2 linked regions of the Orrella dioscoreae genome follow. The protein of the gene in region 1 interacts with the protein of each later gene in a pairwise test. Links are inferred from orthologs where the notes say so. Each region holds a gene or a part of one and is shown on either strand. Other genes may lie near its edges.

Evidence for each region.
Region 2: the proteins of ndk (region 1) and ODI_RS21410 interact in binary tests that used the Escherichia coli proteins (3 or more experiments, as listed by UniProt). The link is inferred for Orrella dioscoreae from one-to-one orthologs.

Annotation. Positions count from the first base shown.
Region 1 is NZ_LT907988.1:2,115,868-2,123,749, reverse strand. Bases 2,394-5,361 are described here. They hold ndk (nucleoside-diphosphate kinase), read right to left. Parts: upstream 4,108-5,361; coding sequence 3,679-4,107; downstream 2,394-3,678. Other genes in these bases: ODI_RS09880 (valine--tRNA ligase), read left to right, coding at 4,470-5,361; rlmN (23S rRNA (adenine(2503)-C(2))-methyltransferase RlmN), read right to left, coding at 2,496-3,653; ODI_RS09895 (helix-turn-helix domain-containing protein), read right to left, coding at 2,394-2,499. In the rest of the region: hisS (histidine--tRNA ligase), read right to left, coding at 1-460; ispG (flavodoxin-dependent (E)-4-hydroxy-3-methylbut-2-enyl-diphosphate synthase), read right to left, coding at 597-1,889; more of ODI_RS09895, read right to left, coding at 1,960-2,393; more of ODI_RS09880, read left to right, coding at 5,362-7,355; ODI_RS09875 (response regulator transcription factor), read left to right, coding at 7,417-7,882. UniProt on the Escherichia coli protein: Major role in the synthesis of nucleoside triphosphates other than ATP. The ATP gamma phosphate is transferred to the NDP beta phosphate via a ping-pong mechanism, using a phosphorylated active-site intermediate.
Region 2 is NZ_LT907988.1:4,672,762-4,680,649, forward strand. What follows is about bases 2,620-5,593. They hold ODI_RS21410 (uracil-DNA glycosylase), read left to right. Parts: upstream 2,620-3,718; coding sequence 3,719-4,468; downstream 4,469-5,593. Other genes in these bases: ODI_RS21405 (LysR family transcriptional regulator), read left to right, coding at 2,748-3,722; ODI_RS21415 (DEAD/DEAH box helicase), read left to right, coding at 4,879-5,593. Also shown: ODI_RS21390 (L-rhamnonate dehydratase), read right to left, coding at 1-525; ODI_RS21395 (4-hydroxythreonine-4-phosphate dehydrogenase PdxA), read right to left, coding at 582-1,628; ODI_RS21400 (Bug family tripartite tricarboxylate transporter substrate binding protein), read right to left, coding at 1,633-2,604; more of ODI_RS21415, read left to right, coding at 5,594-6,306; ODI_RS21420 (class I SAM-dependent methyltransferase), read left to right, coding at 6,465-7,667; ODI_RS21425 (tRNA CCA-pyrophosphorylase), read right to left, coding at 7,689-7,888. UniProt on the Escherichia coli protein: Excises uracil residues from the DNA which can arise as a result of misincorporation of dUMP residues by DNA polymerase or due to deamination of cytosine.

The sequences.
Region 1 (7,882 bases):
GGGCCAGCATGACGATCATCTCGGCATCGACATCGGGACCGGCAAAGCCCAGGGCCTCGACGTCGATCTGGTGGAACTGGCGATAGCGGCCGCGCTGCGGGCGCTCGTGGCGGAACACCGGACCCATGGCATAGACGCGCTGCGGCCGGTCATAGAGCAGGTTGTGCTCGATGGCCGCGCGCACCATGCCGGCGGTGAACTCGGGACGCATGGTGAGCGATTCGCCATTCAGCGAGTCGGTGAAGGAGTACATCTCCTTCTCGACGATGTCGGTCACCTCGCCGATGCCGCGCGTGAAGAGGCGCGTGTGCTCGAGCACCGGCGCGCGCATGTTGCGGTAGCCGTAGGACTGGAGCCAGTCGCGCACGATGGCCTCGAACTGCTCCCAGCGGGCGCCCGCCTCGGGAAGAATGTCGTTCATGCCGCGGATGGCGGCGAGTTTCTGGAAAGCCTGGGTCATTATTTGTTGTCCGTGGCGCTGAGCGTGTCTCGCGCGCGCGGCGGCCAGTTTACTTGCTTCTGACAGATTGCTGCAGGGACGCAGGGGACGAACGCCTCCTGCGTCCAAGGGTCGGACCGGAAAGCCGCCCGCGGGTTCAGTCCTGGACCACGAGAGGGGCGCCATACCGGCGCGCCACGTAGTTCTCGACGATGGCCTGGAATTCCTGGGCGATGTGGTCGCCCTTGAGCGTGACCGTGCGCTCGCCGTCGACGAACACCGGCGCCGAGGGGATCTCGCCGGTGCCGGGCAGGCTGATGCCGATGTCGGCATGGCGGCTTTCGCCGGGACCGTTCACGACACAGCCCATGACCGCGACGTTCATGGACTCGACGCCCGGATACTGCTCGCGCCAGATGGGCATCTGGCGGCGCAGGAAGGACTGGATGTCGTCGGCCAGTTCCTGGAAGAAAGTGCTGCTGGTGCGTCCGCAACCCGGGCACGCCACGACCATGGGCGTGAACGCGCGCAGCCCCATGGTCTGCAGGATTTCCTGTCCGACCACGACTTCGCGGGTGCGGTCGCCGCCCGGCTCGGGGGTGAGCGAGATGCGGATGGTGTCGCCGATGCCTTCCTGCAGCAGCACGCCCAGGGCGGCGGTGGACGCCACGATGCCCTTGCTGCCCATGCCGGCTTCGGTCAGGCCCAGGTGCAGCGGGTAGTCGCAACGGGATGACAGGTCGCGATAGACCGCGATCAGGTCCTGGACATGGCTGACCTTGCAGGACAGCACGATCCTGTCGCCGCCCAGGCCCAGCGCCTCGGCGCGCCGGGCATTGGTGATGGCCGACACCACCAGCGCCTCGCGCATGACGGCCTGGGCCGGCCAGGGCTGCGCGCGGCGACTGTTCTCGTCCATCATGCGCGCCATCAGCTCGTGGTCCAGGCTGCCCCAGTTCACGCCGATACGCACCGGCTTGTCGTAGCGGGCAGCCACTTCGATCATCTGGGCGAAATTGTCGTCGCGCTTCTTGCCCCCGCCCATGTTGCCCGGGTTGATCCGGTACTTGGACAAGGCCTGCGCGCACTCGGGAAACTGCGTGAGCAGCTTGTGGCCGTTGTAGTGGAAATCGCCCACCAGCGGCACCGGCACGCCCATGCGGTCGAGCTGCTCGCGGATGGCCGGCACTTCCTTGGCGGCCTCGGGCGTGTTCACCGTGATGCGCACCAGCTCGGAGCCCGCCAGGGCAAGGTCCTTGACCTGGATGGCCGTATCGATGGCCAGCGCGGTGTCGGTGTTGGTCATCGACTGCACCACCACCGGCGAGGAACCGCCGATGGTGACGACGCGGTCACCCCAGGTGACTGCCACGGCGCGGGTGGCGTGACGGCCCAGCGGACCGACGGGCGCGGGCTGGGGCTCGGCGCAGGGAATCAGGGTGTCTTGCATGATGCGTGGTTCCGGACGAAGACCCGATGGCCGCGGCAAGTGTTCACGCGGCAATCCGGTCGTGGCGGGCTCAGTTGCCGCCGGCGGCGGGCGTCGTGCCCAGGCCGAACGACGACAGCCATTGCGTGGGCAGCCAGCCCTGCCAGAAAGCGTAACCCAGGCCAGCCAGGAGCAGCAGGACGATCAGGCCCAGCCAGAGGCCGGAGCCCGACCCCTGCCGCTCTTCGGCAGGCGTGGCGGTATGGACATGATTGATGGAACGCGCCAGGCCCGCCGCGGTGCCGCCCAGGTAGGGCTCGAGCGCCGCCGTGAGCGCATCGGGGTCGGCGCCCAGCAGGCGGGAATAGTTGCGCACCAGCCCGCGCAGCGACACGCCGCTGGGCAGGTCCTTCCAGCGCTCTTCCTCGAGGGCCGAGATCTGGCGGGCGGAGAATTTCAGGCGGCGGGACACTTCTTCCAGCGACAGGCCCTTGGCCTGGCGCAAGGCGCGCAGCGCGGGCCCCACCGACGCGGAGGCCGCCACGCTGGAAGCCGACGCCGCAGGCTGCCCACTGGCACCCACGGCCTGCGCGCGCGCAGGGGCGGGAACTGCGGCGGTATCCAGCTTCATGCGCGGAGCTCCACGATAGGAATGGCGTTCTTGCGGGTGGACAGGCGTTCGGTGATGCGGGTGCGATCCTTCACATCCCCGGCCAACTGGCCGCAGGCGGCGTCGATGTCGTCGCCGCGCGTCTTGCGCACGGTGGTCAGCACGTCGGCGTCCATCAGGCGCTGCGCGAACTGCTTCACGCGCGCCGCGGGCGAGCGCTTGAGCCCCGACTGCGGGAAGGGGTTGAAAGGGATCAGGTTGAGCTTGCAACGGACCTGGCGCGCGATGCGCACCAGTTCGCGGGCATGCGCGTCGGAGTCATTGACGCCGTCGAGCATGCAGTATTCGAAAGTGATGAAATCACGCGGCGCGTGTTCGAGGTAGCGCTCGCAGGCGGCCAGCAGCTCGGCCAGCGGGTACTTGCGGTTCAGCGGCACGAGATCGTCGCGCAGCGCGTCGTTGGGCGCGTGCAGCGAGACGGCCAGCGCCACCGGGCAATCGCGGCCCAGCTTGTCCATCATGGGCACCACGCCGGACGTGGACACCGTGACGCGGCGGCGCGACAGGCCATAGGCGTTGTCGTCGAGCATGAGGCGCAGCGCCGCCAGCACGGGCTCGTAGTTGAGCAGGGGTTCGCCCATGCCCATCATGACCACGTTGCTGATCAGCTTGGCGGGCGCATCGGCCTGGCCGGCGCCGGCCAGGCGCGCGGAGCCCGAGTCGTCGGACAGGGTCCGGCGGGCATGCCACAGCTGGCCGATGATTTCGGCGGTCGTCAGGTTCCGGTTGAACCCCTGATGGCCGGTGGAACAGAAGCGGCAGGCCACGGTACAGCCGGCCTGGCTGGAAATGCACAATGTGCCCCGGTCGTCCTCGGGGATGAAGACGGTCTCGATGGCATTGCCCTGCCCCACGTCGAACAACCACTTGCGGGTGCCGTCGGTGGAGCGTTGCTCGGTGAGCACGGGCGGGGTGGCGATCTCGGCCTGGCCGGCGAGCTGGGCGCGGAAATCGCGCGCCAAGTCGCTCATGGCGTCGAAGTCGCCCACGCCACGCTGGTGCACCCACCGCATCAACTGCTTGGCGCGAAACGGCTTCCCCCCCCACTGTCCGACGAGGTCGGCAAGCGCGGCGGAATCGAGTCCAAGCAGGTTGACGGAGGGGGCGGCAGTCATGGCGCGGGGGACCGGGTCCGGTGGCTTAGCGGCCGTGGACGTCGATCTGGGGGAAGAAGAAAGCGACTTCGACGGCGGCGGTTTCGGGGGCGTCCGAACCGTGCACGGCGTTGGCGTCGATGCTGTCGGCGAAGTCGGCGCGGATGGTGCCCTTCTCTGCCTTCTTGGGGTCCGTGGCGCCCATCAGGTCACGGTTCTTCAGGATGGCGTTCTCGCCTTCCAGGACTTGCACGAACACGGGGCCCGAGATCATGAAGTCGACCAGGTCCTTGAAGAAAGGACGGGCGCTGTGCACGGCGTAGAAGCGCTCGGCTTCGGCGCGCGACAGTTGGGTCAGGCGGGCAGCCACGACCTTCAGGCCGGCTTGTTCGAAGCGGGACACGATCTGGCCGATGACGTTCTTGGCGACGGCGTCGGGCTTGATGATCGAGAGGGTGCGCTCAATAGTGGACATGCTGGAAAACTCCGGTTTCTTCAATGGTTTGCTCAGCGGGCTGAGCAGCGAACTTGTCGGCGGGTCCGCCGAGTGATTTTTGCTGGACAAAGCTGGCGGGCAACACACGGACAACACCGCGGGCAGCACTTTTCCCGGCAACTTTGTTTGACCTGAATTTGTTGAATGAATTCAGACACTTCGCGAATATTTTCACTAACCCGGAATTCTAGCATGCCAAGGCTTCAATCCATATCTCTTAGAATTGCGGGTTCGCCTCATGGCGCGAGCACCGGGCGCGGCGGCTTTTGCCCCGCATTTCGCCCCGCCCGCCGCCACGCCGGCCCTTATTCGACAGCCCCATCACCCCGGAATTCCCGTTCATGACTGCCCCCGCCTCCGCCGATACGCCCGAACTGTCCAAGAGCTTCGAACCCGCCGAGCTCGAGTCGCGCTGGTACGCCGAGTGGGAGCGCCGGGGTTACTTCAAGGCCGGCCAGCACGTACAACCCGCCGATGGCGGCGTCGCCGCGCCCTACGCCATCCAGTTTCCCCCGCCCAACGTGACGGGCACCCTGCACATGGGCCACGCCTTCAACCAGACCATCATGGACGGGCTGGTGCGCTACCACCGCATGAAGGGTGACGACACGGTCTTCGTGCCCGGCACCGACCATGCCGGCATCGCCACGCAGATCGTGGTCGAGCGCCAGCTGGACGCCCAGAAGGTCTCGCGCCACGACCTGGGCCGCGAGGCCTTCGTCGAGAAGGTCTGGGCGTGGAAGGAACAGTCCGGCAGCACCATCACCAGCCAGGTGCGCCGCCTGGGCGCCTCGGCCGACTGGCCGCGCGAATACTTCACCATGGACGAGCGCATGTCGCGCGGCGTCGTGGAAACCTTCGTGCGCCTGTACCGCGAAGGCCTGATCTATCGCGGCAAGCGCCTGGTGAACTGGGATCCCAAGCTGCTCACCGCCGTGTCCGACCTGGAAGTGGTGTCGGAAGAGACCGACGGCTTCCTGTGGCACATCGAATACCCCTTTGTCGACGGACCGCAGACGATCACCGACAAGGACGGCAACACGGTCACGCTGCGCGGCATGACGATCGCCACCACGCGCCCGGAAACCATGCTGGCCGACGGCGCACTGTGCGTGCATCCCGACGACGAGCGCTATCGCCATCTGGTCGGCAAGCAGGTCGAGCTGCCGCTGTGCGACCGCAACATTCCGATCATTGCCGACGACTTCGTCGACCCGGCCTTCGGCACGGGCTGCGTCAAGATCACCGGCGCGCACGACTTCAACGACTATGCCTGCGCGCAGCGCCACAAGCTGCCGCTCATCGTGATCTTCACGCTGGACGCGCACGTCAACGAGAACGGCCCCGAGGCCTTCCGCGGCCTGGAACGCTACGAGGCCCGCAAGGCCGTGGTGGCGGCGCTGGAAGCCGGCGGCTACCTGGTCAAGATCGAGCCGCACAAGATGATGCAGCCCAAGGGCGACCGCACCGGCGTGGTGCTGGAACCCATGCTGACCGACCAGTGGTTCGTCGGCATGAGCCAGCCCGCGCCCACCGGCACGCGCCACGCCGGCCGCAGCATCACGGAAGTCGCGCTGGAAGTGGTCCGCAACGGCGACGTGACCTTCTATCCCGAGAACTGGACGACCATCTACAACCAGTGGCTGGAAAACATCCAGGACTGGTGCATTTCGCGCCAGCTGTGGTGGGGCCACCAGATCCCGGCCTGGCACGCGGCCGACGGCCAGGTGTTCGTGGCGCACGACGAGGCGGAAGCCATCGCACAGGCCCGCGCCGCCGGCGTGGACGGCCCGCTCACGCGCGATGCCGACGTGCTGGACACCTGGTTCTCGTCCGCGCTGGTGCCCTTCACCACGATGGGCTGGCCCGACGAAACGCCCGACCTGGCGCGCTACCTGCCCTCCAGCGTGCTGGTCACCGGCTTCGACATCATCTTCTTCTGGGTCGCGCGCATGGTCTTCATGAGCACGCACCTGACCGGCCAGGTGCCGTTCCGCCATGTCTACGTGCACGGCCTGATCCGCGACGCCGACGGCCAGAAGATGAGCAAGTCCAAGGGCAACACCCTGGACCCCGTGGACCTGATCGACGGCATCGACCTCGAAAGCCTGGTGGCCAAGCGCACCTACGGCCTGATGAACCCCAAGCAGGCCGGCGACATCGAGAAGAAGACGCGCCGCCAGTTCCCCGACGGCATTCCCGCCTTCGGCACCGACGCGCTGCGCTTCACGATGGCCGCCTATGCCACGCTGGGCCGCAACATCAACTTCGATCTCAAGCGCTGCGAGGGTTACCGCAACTTCTGCAACAAGCTGTGGAACGCCACGCGCTTCGTGCTGATGAACACCGAAGGCCACGCCGATGCGGCCCGGCAGCCGAATCCGGCGGATCTGTCCTTCGCCGACCGCTGGATCGTGAGCCAGCTGCAGCGCCTGGAAATGGAAGTGGCCAAGGGCTTTGACGACTACCGTTTCGACAACATCGCCAACGCCCTGTATCGCTTCGTGTGGGACGAGTATTGCGACTGGTACCTGGAGCTGGCCAAGGTGCAATTGCAGCGCGGCACGCCGGGCCAGCAGCAGGCCACGCGCCGCACGCTGATACGCGTGCTGGAAGTGGTGCTGCGCCTGGCGCACCCGGTCATTCCGTTCATCACGGAAGAACTGTGGCAGAAGGTCTCGGTGGTGGCAGGCGTGCGCGCCGCCGACGCCGCCGGCAGTGTCAGCGTGCAGCCCTATCCGGTGGCCAACCCGGCCGCGCTGGACGAGGTCGCCGAAGCCGACGTCGCGGCGCTCAAGCGCCAAGTCGACGCCGTGCGCGCGCTGCGCAGCGAGATGGGCCTGTCGCCCGCCGAGCGCGTGCCGCTGCTGGCGGAAGGCGATGCGGAAACGCTGACTCGCAACGCCCCTTACCTGGCCGCGCTCGCGCGCCTGGCCAAGGTGGACGTCGTGGCGACGCTGCCCGACCTGGGCGCGCCGGTGCAAGTCGTGGACCAGGCCCGCCTGATGCTGCACGTCGAAATCGACGTGGCGGCGGAAACCGCGCGCCTGGACAAGGAAATCGCACGCCTGGAAGGCGAGATCACCCGAGCCAACGCCAAGCTCTCGAACGCCAGTTTCGTCGAGCGCGCGCCGGCCGCGGTGGTCGAACAGGAAAAGGCGCGCCTGGCGCAGTTCAGCGAAACGCTGGGCATGGTGCGGGCGCAACGGGCCAAGCTGGCTGCCTAGACAGGCGCCTGCCGCGTGGCGCCCGGGCGGGCGCCACGCATGAATGAATGGGAGTGCGGCGTTGCGGATATTGCTGGTCGAGGATGACGCGCTATTGGGCGATGGCCTGCGCGCGGGATTGCTGCAAGGCGGCGCCAACCTGGTGGATTGGGCCAGCGATGCCGCGGCCGCGCGCCTGGCCCTGACCGATCATGCCTACACGGCGGTCCTGCTGGACCTGGGCCTGCCCGACCGCTCGGGCCACAGCGTGCTGGAGTCCATGCGTGCACGGCTGGACCCCACGCCCGTGCTCGTCATCAGCGCGCATGACCACCTGAGCGAGCGGCTGAAGGCCTTGGACGCCGGGGCGGACGACTACCTGGTCAAGCCCTTTCCGCTGGACGAGCTGTTGGCGCGGCTGCGTGCCGTCCTGCGGCGCAGCACCGGCACGGTCCTGCCGCTGCTCAGTTATCGCGACGTCGCCATCGAGACCGCCACGCGCAGCGTGACGCGCGAGGGCACGCCGGTGGCGCTGAGCCTGCACGAAT
Region 2 (7,888 bases), 2.6 Mb from region 1 along the record:
GGCCGTGAAGCCCTGGTCCAGGTAGGTCTGCGCCTCGCGCTGCATGGCGTCCAGGTCGCCGCGGTAGAGCTTGGAGTAATAGCAGGGAATCTTCTCCTTGGTGCGGCCGCCCAGCAGCTTGAAGACGGGCTTGCCCACCGATTTGCCCAGGATGTCCCAGATCGCCAGGTCCACCGCCGAGATCGCGGCCATGGTCACGCCCTTGCGGCCCCAGGCGTGGGTGGCGCGGTACATGCGCTGCCACAGGTATTCATAGTCCCAGGGGTCGTGGCCGATGACCAGCGGCGCCAGGTACTGGTCGATGATGGCCTTGGCGATGCGCGGCGCCAGCGCCACGTTGCCCAGGCCCACGATGCCGTCGTCCGTTTCGATTTCCACCACGGTCCAGCCGTGGAAACGGAAGGTGCTCATGGTCTCGGCGGGGGAATACAGCATGTCCATCGCGTTGGAGCAGAAGTGCCCTTGCGGCGGCACGGTCTTGCCCTTCCATTCATAGACGCGTGCGCGGACGGATTTGATCTTCATGGAGAGTCCTGCCTGGTGATGACGTGGTCGTGGAGTCGGGATTCAGTTGCGGGAGATCAGCGTGCCAGCGCGCTGGCACGCTGCGCCGCGCCCATGCGGCAGGCGATCTGGAACGCCTGCCAGGTGGCGTCGACGTTGGCGCGCCCCTGGCCTGCGATGTCATAGGCCGTGCCATGCGCGGGCGTCGTGATCGGGATGGGCAGGCCGCCCTGCACCGTCACGCCGCGCGAGAAACCCAGCAGCTTCAGCGCGATCTGGCCCTGGTCGTGATACATGGTGACGATGGCCTGGAACTCGCCCGCCTGCGCCTTCAGGAAGATGGTATCGGCCGGATACGGGCCCACCACCGGCAGGCCCTCGGCCTGCAGGGCGCGCACGGCCGGCGCGATGATGTCGACTTCCTCGCGCCCGCAGGTGCCGCCGTCGCCGCCATGCGGATTGAAGGCCGCCACCGCCACCCTGGCGTCGGGCAAGCCGTTCGCCACGAGCGAGCGATGGATGAGCCGGGTGGCCGCCTGGATGCCCGCGACGCTGAGCGCCGCTGCCGCGTCCTTCAGCGGGATGTGCGAGGACACGCGCGAGGTCCACAGGTCGCCCAGCGTGTTGAACTCACAGAAGTAGCCCTCGACGCCCAGGTACTTCGCGAAGTGGTGCAGCTCGTCGTCATGCCCCAGGCCGCCCAGCTTCATGGCGTACTTGTTCAGCGGCGCGAAGCAGATCGCGTCGATCTCGCCGCGCTGCGCAGCGTCCATGCAGGCGTTCAGCACCGTCAGCACCGAGGCGCCGCCCGTCGCGCGCGCCTCGCCCAACGGCGAGTCGGCTTGCGTCACGGTGTCCATGCGCAGGAAGGCCGGCCGCGCCGCGCTGGCGCGCTCACGCACCGAGGCGAAATCATCGATGGCGTCGGTGGCGACCCGCAACCCCGCCACCGCCTGCCCGGCCTCCCACAGCCAGGGGTCGCCCACCAGCACGATATTGGCGCGGGCACCGGTTTCCGGCTTGGCCAGCAAGCGCGCGATCAATTCGGGGCCGATGCCGGCGGGGTCGCCCAGCGTCAGGGCGATCACGGGTCGGGACGTTGCGGTCATGGCTTCACCGGTCATGGCTTCACTCCAGGGAAATGCGGTTCTTCTTGATGATGGCGGCGTAACGCTGGTTCTCGGCCTGGTGGAACTGCGCGAACGCGGACTGGCTCATGGGCTTCAATTGCGCACCGATGGCCTGCAGGCGCTTCTGCGTGTCGGGCTGCGACAGCGCGGCGTTGACCTCGTCGTGGATGCGTGTCTGGTACGCCGCCGGCACGCTGCTGGGCATGTAGATGCCATACCAGGCGCTCATCTCCACGCCCGGCAGGCCGGCTTCGGCCAACGTGGGCACGTCCGGAATCTGCGGGTTGCGCTGCTCGCTCAGCACGGCCAGCGCGCGCACCTTGCCCGACTGGATGTGCGGGATGACGGACGACGCCGTCTCGAAGGCGATCTGCACCTGCCCGCCCATCAGGTCCACCAGCGCGGGGCCGCTGCCGCGGTAAGGCACGTGGATCATCTGCACGCCCGCCGCATCCTTGAAGAGCTCGGCCGCGATGTGCTGCGTGCTGCCCGCGCCGCTGCTGGCGAAGTTGTACGCGCCCGGCCTGGCCTTCAGCAGGGCGATCAATTCCTGGGCGGTCTTGGCCGGCATGTCGTTGTTGACCACCAGCACGTTGGGCACGGCGCCCACGAACACCACCGGCACGAGGTCGCGGTCGTTGTCGTAGCCGAGCTTCAGCAGGTGCGGCGCAATCGCATGGGCGGTGGAGACGCCCATCACCATCGAATGGTTGTCGGTGGACCGCAAGGCCTGCACGGCAGCCAGCGTGTTGGACGCGCCGGGCTTGTTCTCGACCACCACGGTCTGGCCCAGCGCGGGCCCCAGCTTGTCGGCCACGGCACGCGCCATGGCGTCGGTGCCACCGCCGGGCGCGGAGCCCACGTACAGGCGCAGGGGTTGGGTCGGCCAAGGGGTCTGGGCGGTGGCCGGGGCGGCTGCCGCCAGACCCAGCGCGCAGGCGGATATCAAGGCGATGAGCGAACGCTTCACTTTTTGTCTCCTGTGATCTTCTTGTATGCGCCCCGTCGTGACGCGGGGTCGATGGCGCCATCTTAGGGAGCGCCTTTGTTTCCGTAAAATGAAACTTTCTACTCAACCGTTCACCTCAGGTGAACGATCCAGGGTTTCACATCATGGCCACCTCGCTGAACGTCCCCGCGCTGCTCAGCCGCCTGCGCATGCGGCAGATCGTGCTGCTGCTGGAGATCGAGGAGCGCGGCACGCTGCGCGCCGCCGCCGCGCGCCTGAACATGACGCAGTCGGCAGCCAGCAAGATGCTGCAGGAGCTGGAACTGGCCGTGGGCCAGCCGCTCTTCGAGCGCATCGGCCGAGGCCTGACGCTGACCGCCGCGGGCGACTGCGTGATGGGCTATTTCCGCGGCTTGCGCGGTACGGTCTCGTCGCTGGCGCGTGAGCTGGAAGAGCTGCGCCTGGGCAGCGCGGGCAAGCTCTTCATCGGCAGCATCATGGCCGCCTCGCCCGGGCCGCTGACCGATGCGCTGCTGGCGCTGAAGAAGACCTATCCCCTGCTGGCCGTGGAGATATCCACCGGCACCAGCGACCTGCTCGCGCGCCAGTTGAACGAAGGCAAGCTGGACGTCGTCATCGGCCGCATGCTGTCGCTCTCCAACCAGGACTACGTCTTCCGCGACATCGACAAGGAGGCGCTGTCGGTGATCGCGGCCGTGGACCACCCCCTGGCCAGCCTGGCGCATGTCGACTTCGCGGCCATGCAGGCCTATCCCTGGGTCCTGCAGCCGCAAGGCAGCCCGATGCGCGAAGTCATGGAGCAGGAGTTCCGTGCGCACGGCCACCCGCTGCCGCGCGGGCTCATCGAATCGGCCTCCATCCTCACCACCACCAACCTGGCGATGAAGTCCGACATGCTGGGCGTGATTCCGGAATCCGTCGCCAGCCGCTACGCGCAGCACGGCCTGCTGGCCATCCTGGGCTACCGGATCCAGCGCCGCCTGACCACCTACGGCAGCATCGTGCCGCGCGACCGTCCGCTGAGCGCGCCCGCCCGGCATTTCCTGGACCTGCTGCACCGACCCGCCGGCGACGCCGCCGCGTCGGGCACGACTGGCATGCCACAATCGCGCCCATGACTGCCTCCAACCTGCTCAGCACCTCCCTGGCCGACGAGGCCGCGCAACTGTCGCCGGCCTGGCGCGACGCCCTCGCCCAGCCCGCCGCGGCGCAAGCGCTGGCGCGCCTGCAGGCCTTCCTGGACGAGCGGCGGCAGGCCGGCGCCATCATCTATCCGGCCCGGCCCTTCCGCGCCCTGGAACTGGTGGCGCCCGAAGATACCCGCGTGGTGATCCTGGGGCAGGATCCCTATCACGGACCCGGCCAGGCGCAGGGCCTGGCGTTTTCGGTGCCGGACGCCATGCGCCGCCCGCCCAGCCTGCGCAACATGTTCCTCGAGATCGCAAGCGAAGCCGGCGTGACGCCGGCCGACGCCAAGGCCCGCGCCGACACCATGCCCAACGACCTGACCCGCTGGGCGCGCCAGGGCGTGCTGCTGCTCAACACCTCGCTGACCGTGGAAGACGGCCAGGCGGGCGCACACGCCAAGCGCGGCTGGGAGGCGGTCACCGACGCGCTGATCCAGCGCGTGGCTGCGCTGCCCACACCCAAGGTCTTCCTGCTGTGGGGCGCCCACGCGCAGGCCAAGGCCGCGCTCCTGCCCGCCGATGGCCGCCACCGTGTGCTGATGGCCAACCATCCCTCGCCGCTGTCCGCGCGCCGCCCGCCCGTGCCCTTCCTGGGCTGCGACCATTTCCGGCAGGCCAATGCGTGGCTGGTGGAACAGGGTGCGGCGCCGATTGATTGGGAAGCCCCCGCGGCCTGACCCTGCGGGGTCCGTCGCGCTTGCCAAAAAATGACGAAAACATGACGCCTTCCCGCCCTTTCGTCTGATCCACGCGACGATTTCCCAAGATTTCAGCAATGTTTCCCGAGACTTGCGTGCTTGACCTAGGGTTTTCGAGTATGATGCTCGCACTGCACACTCGTTGCGGTATCGACGCGCGCCACACACATCTCCTCGGCGCATTAGCAGTCCGCCCGGCAATGCCGGCATCGATACCGACAGCCATCGCTTCCTGACCTCCTTTCCATTCGCTGGCTCCTTCTGTTCTGGATGCCGCTCGCGCACGGTTGATTCGGTCGGCACGATGTTCGATCAACCGTAGGTCCCCGCGTACCGCGCATTTGCCCGGTCGCGTCCTGTTGCGCGGCGCATGCCGCAATGGAACCCGCATGTCCTTCGATACCCTGGGCCTCGCGCCCGAACTGCTGTCCGCCCTGAACGCAGCCGGCTTCACCACGCCCACGCCCGTCCAGAGCGCCGCCATCCCCAAGGCCCTGAGCGGCCAGGACCTGATGGTCTCCTCGCAGACCGGCAGCGGCAAGACCGCCGCCTTCATGCTGCCCTCGCTGCACCGCATCGTGCAGGAAGCCTCCAACAAATCCAAGGGCGTGCAGGTGCTCGTCCTGACGCCCACGCGCGAACTGGCCCTGCAGGTCAACGACGCCACGCTGCAATACGGCAAGGGCCTGAAGGACCTGCGCACCGCCACGGTCGTCGGCGGCATGCCCTACGGCGCCCAGTTGCGCGCCCTGTCGCGCCGCGTCGACGTCCTGGTCGCCACGCCCGGCCGCCTGATCGACCACCTGAACGCCCGCCGCGTCGACCTGTCCGGCGTGCACACGCTGGTGCTGGACGAAGCCGACCGCATGCTGGACATGGGCTTCATCGAAGACATCGAAACCATCGTGGCCGCCACGCCCGCTACGCGCCAGACGCTGCTGTTCTCGGCCACGCTGGATGGCACGATCGCCCGCCTGGCCCAGCGCATGATGCGCGAGCCCGAGCGCCTCGAACTCGCCGGCCAGCGTGACAAGCACGCCAACATCACGCAGAACCTGCTGTACGCCGACGACTCGGAGCACAAGCTGCGCCTGCTGGATCACCTGCTGCGTGACGCCAGCCTGGACCAGGCCATCGTCTTCACGTCCACCAAGCGTGGCGCCGATGACCTGGCCGACCGCCTGGCCGACCAGGGCTTCCCCGCCGCCGCGCTGCATGGCGACATGAACCAGCGCCAGCGCACCCGCACCCTGTCCCAGCTGCAACGCGGCCAGGTCCGCATCCTGGTCGCCACCGACGTGGCTGCCCGCGGCATCGACGTGCAGGGCATCAGCCACGCCTTCAACTTCGACCTGCCCATGCAGGCTGAGGACTACGTGCACCGTATCGGCCGCACGGGCCGCGCCGGCCGCAGCGGCCAGGCCTATACCCTGGTCACGCACACCGAGCGCCACAAGATCCGCCGTATCGAGCAATACATCGGCCAGCCGATCCCGGCCCAGGTCATCGAAGGCCTGGAACCCAAGCGCATCGTGCGTTCGGGCCCGCCCACCGGCCGCCGTCCCGGCTTCAAGCCCAGCGGCGCCCCCAAGCGCCGTCCCGGCGAAGGCAAGCCTGAGTTCGGCGGCAACGCCGGCAAGCCGTCCTACGGCAAGTCGCGCCGCCCCGAAGGCAGCGCCCCGCAAGGCTACGGCCAGGGCGGCTATCAAGGCCACCCGCAGGCGCGCCCGCAGGGCCGTCCCCAAGGCGCCCGCCCGGAAGGCCGCCCCCAGGGCGCGCGTCCCGCCGGCAAGCCCGCCCGCCGCGACTACGCCTGATCGCCAACGGCGCGTACCGCAAGGTGCGCGCCGAACACGCTGTCTCCATTCCGCCGACCCTCGTGGTCGGCGGTTTGCTTTCCGGGCCGCGCCTGCGGCTTGGGGCCCTCCCCTTTCGCTTCCTTTATCATGCCGGGTGCATCAATCAGGACCCACGCATGAGTGCCTCCGCCACCCCTCCCCCCCGCGGCCTGCCCCCGCTGCATCCCGACGCGCTTGCCCATGGCGCACGCGTCGCGGCGCACCTGGCCGAATGCGTGCAGGCAGCCGGCGGCTGGCTGCCGTTCGACACCTATATGCGCGAGGCGCTGTATGCGCCGGGCCTGGGCTATTACGCCGCCGGCAGCGCCAAGCTCGATGCAGGCGATGTCCGCGCCCCTGCGGGCGACTTCACCACCGCGCCTGAACTCACCCCGCTCTTCGGCCACACGCTGGCCCGCCAGATCGCCGAGGTGCTGGATCGCAGCGAATCGAACCGCGTGCTGGAATTCGGCGCGGGCTCGGGCGCGCTGGCGCGCAGCGTGCTCGATGCCCTGCGGGCAGAGGGCCGCAGCATCCGCTACGACATCCTGGAGGTGTCGGCCGACCTGCGCGCACGCCAGCAGACGGCACTGGCAGCCCATGGCGACGCGGTGCAGTGGCTGGATGCATTGCCGTCGGGCTTCCAGGGCTGTGTCATCGCCAACGAAGTGCTGGACGCCATGCCGGCGCGGCGCGCGGGCTGGAACGGCGAAGGCGCCGTGCTCGAATACGGCGTGGTGCTGGATGCAGCCGCCGCTGCAGGTGCCCCGGCCTTTGCCTGGGACGCGCGTCCTGCCGACGCCACGCTGCGCGCGGCATTGGCCGAGCGCATGCCAGCGTTGCCTGGCTACGTCACCGAGATCAACCTGCAGGCCGAGGCCTGGGTCCGCGACCTGGGCACATGGCTCACGCGCGGCGCCGCGATCCTGATCGACTACGGCTTCCCGCGCCATGAGTTCTATCACCCGCAGCGCGCCGAAGGCACGCTGATGTGCCACCTGCGCCACCACGCGCACGCCGACCCCTTCGTCGCGCCCGGCCTGCAGGACATCACGGCGCACGTGGACTTCACCGCCATGGCCGACGCGGCGCTGGCCGGCGGCCTGGACGTGCTGGGCTACACCTCGCAGGCGCGCTTCCTGGGCAATGCCGGTTTGCTGACGCTGCTGTCGCAGGCGGACGCCACCGACGTGCGCGCCCATGCCGCGCGCCTGGCGCCCGTGCAACGGCTGCTCTCCGAAGCGGAAATGGGTGAGCTCTTCAAGGTGCTGGCAGTGGGCCGGGACATCGACCCGCCGCTGCTGGGCTTCCTGCGCGGCGACCGGCGCGGCGCGCTGTAGAACCCTCGACGCCCGGCGGGCTCAGGGCGTGCCGGCGTCCTGGCCGAGCAAGGCCTGCAAGCGCGCCTCGCGCACCCGCGACTTGATCTCGGCGGGATTGGCCGCGCAGGCGCGCGCCACCGCGCCCGCATCCACGCCGCGCACTTGCGCCAAGGCCAGCGTCAAGCGCTCACGGTCCGTGTCCGCGACGACTGCCGCGGTATCCAGCAGGGACAGGAAGC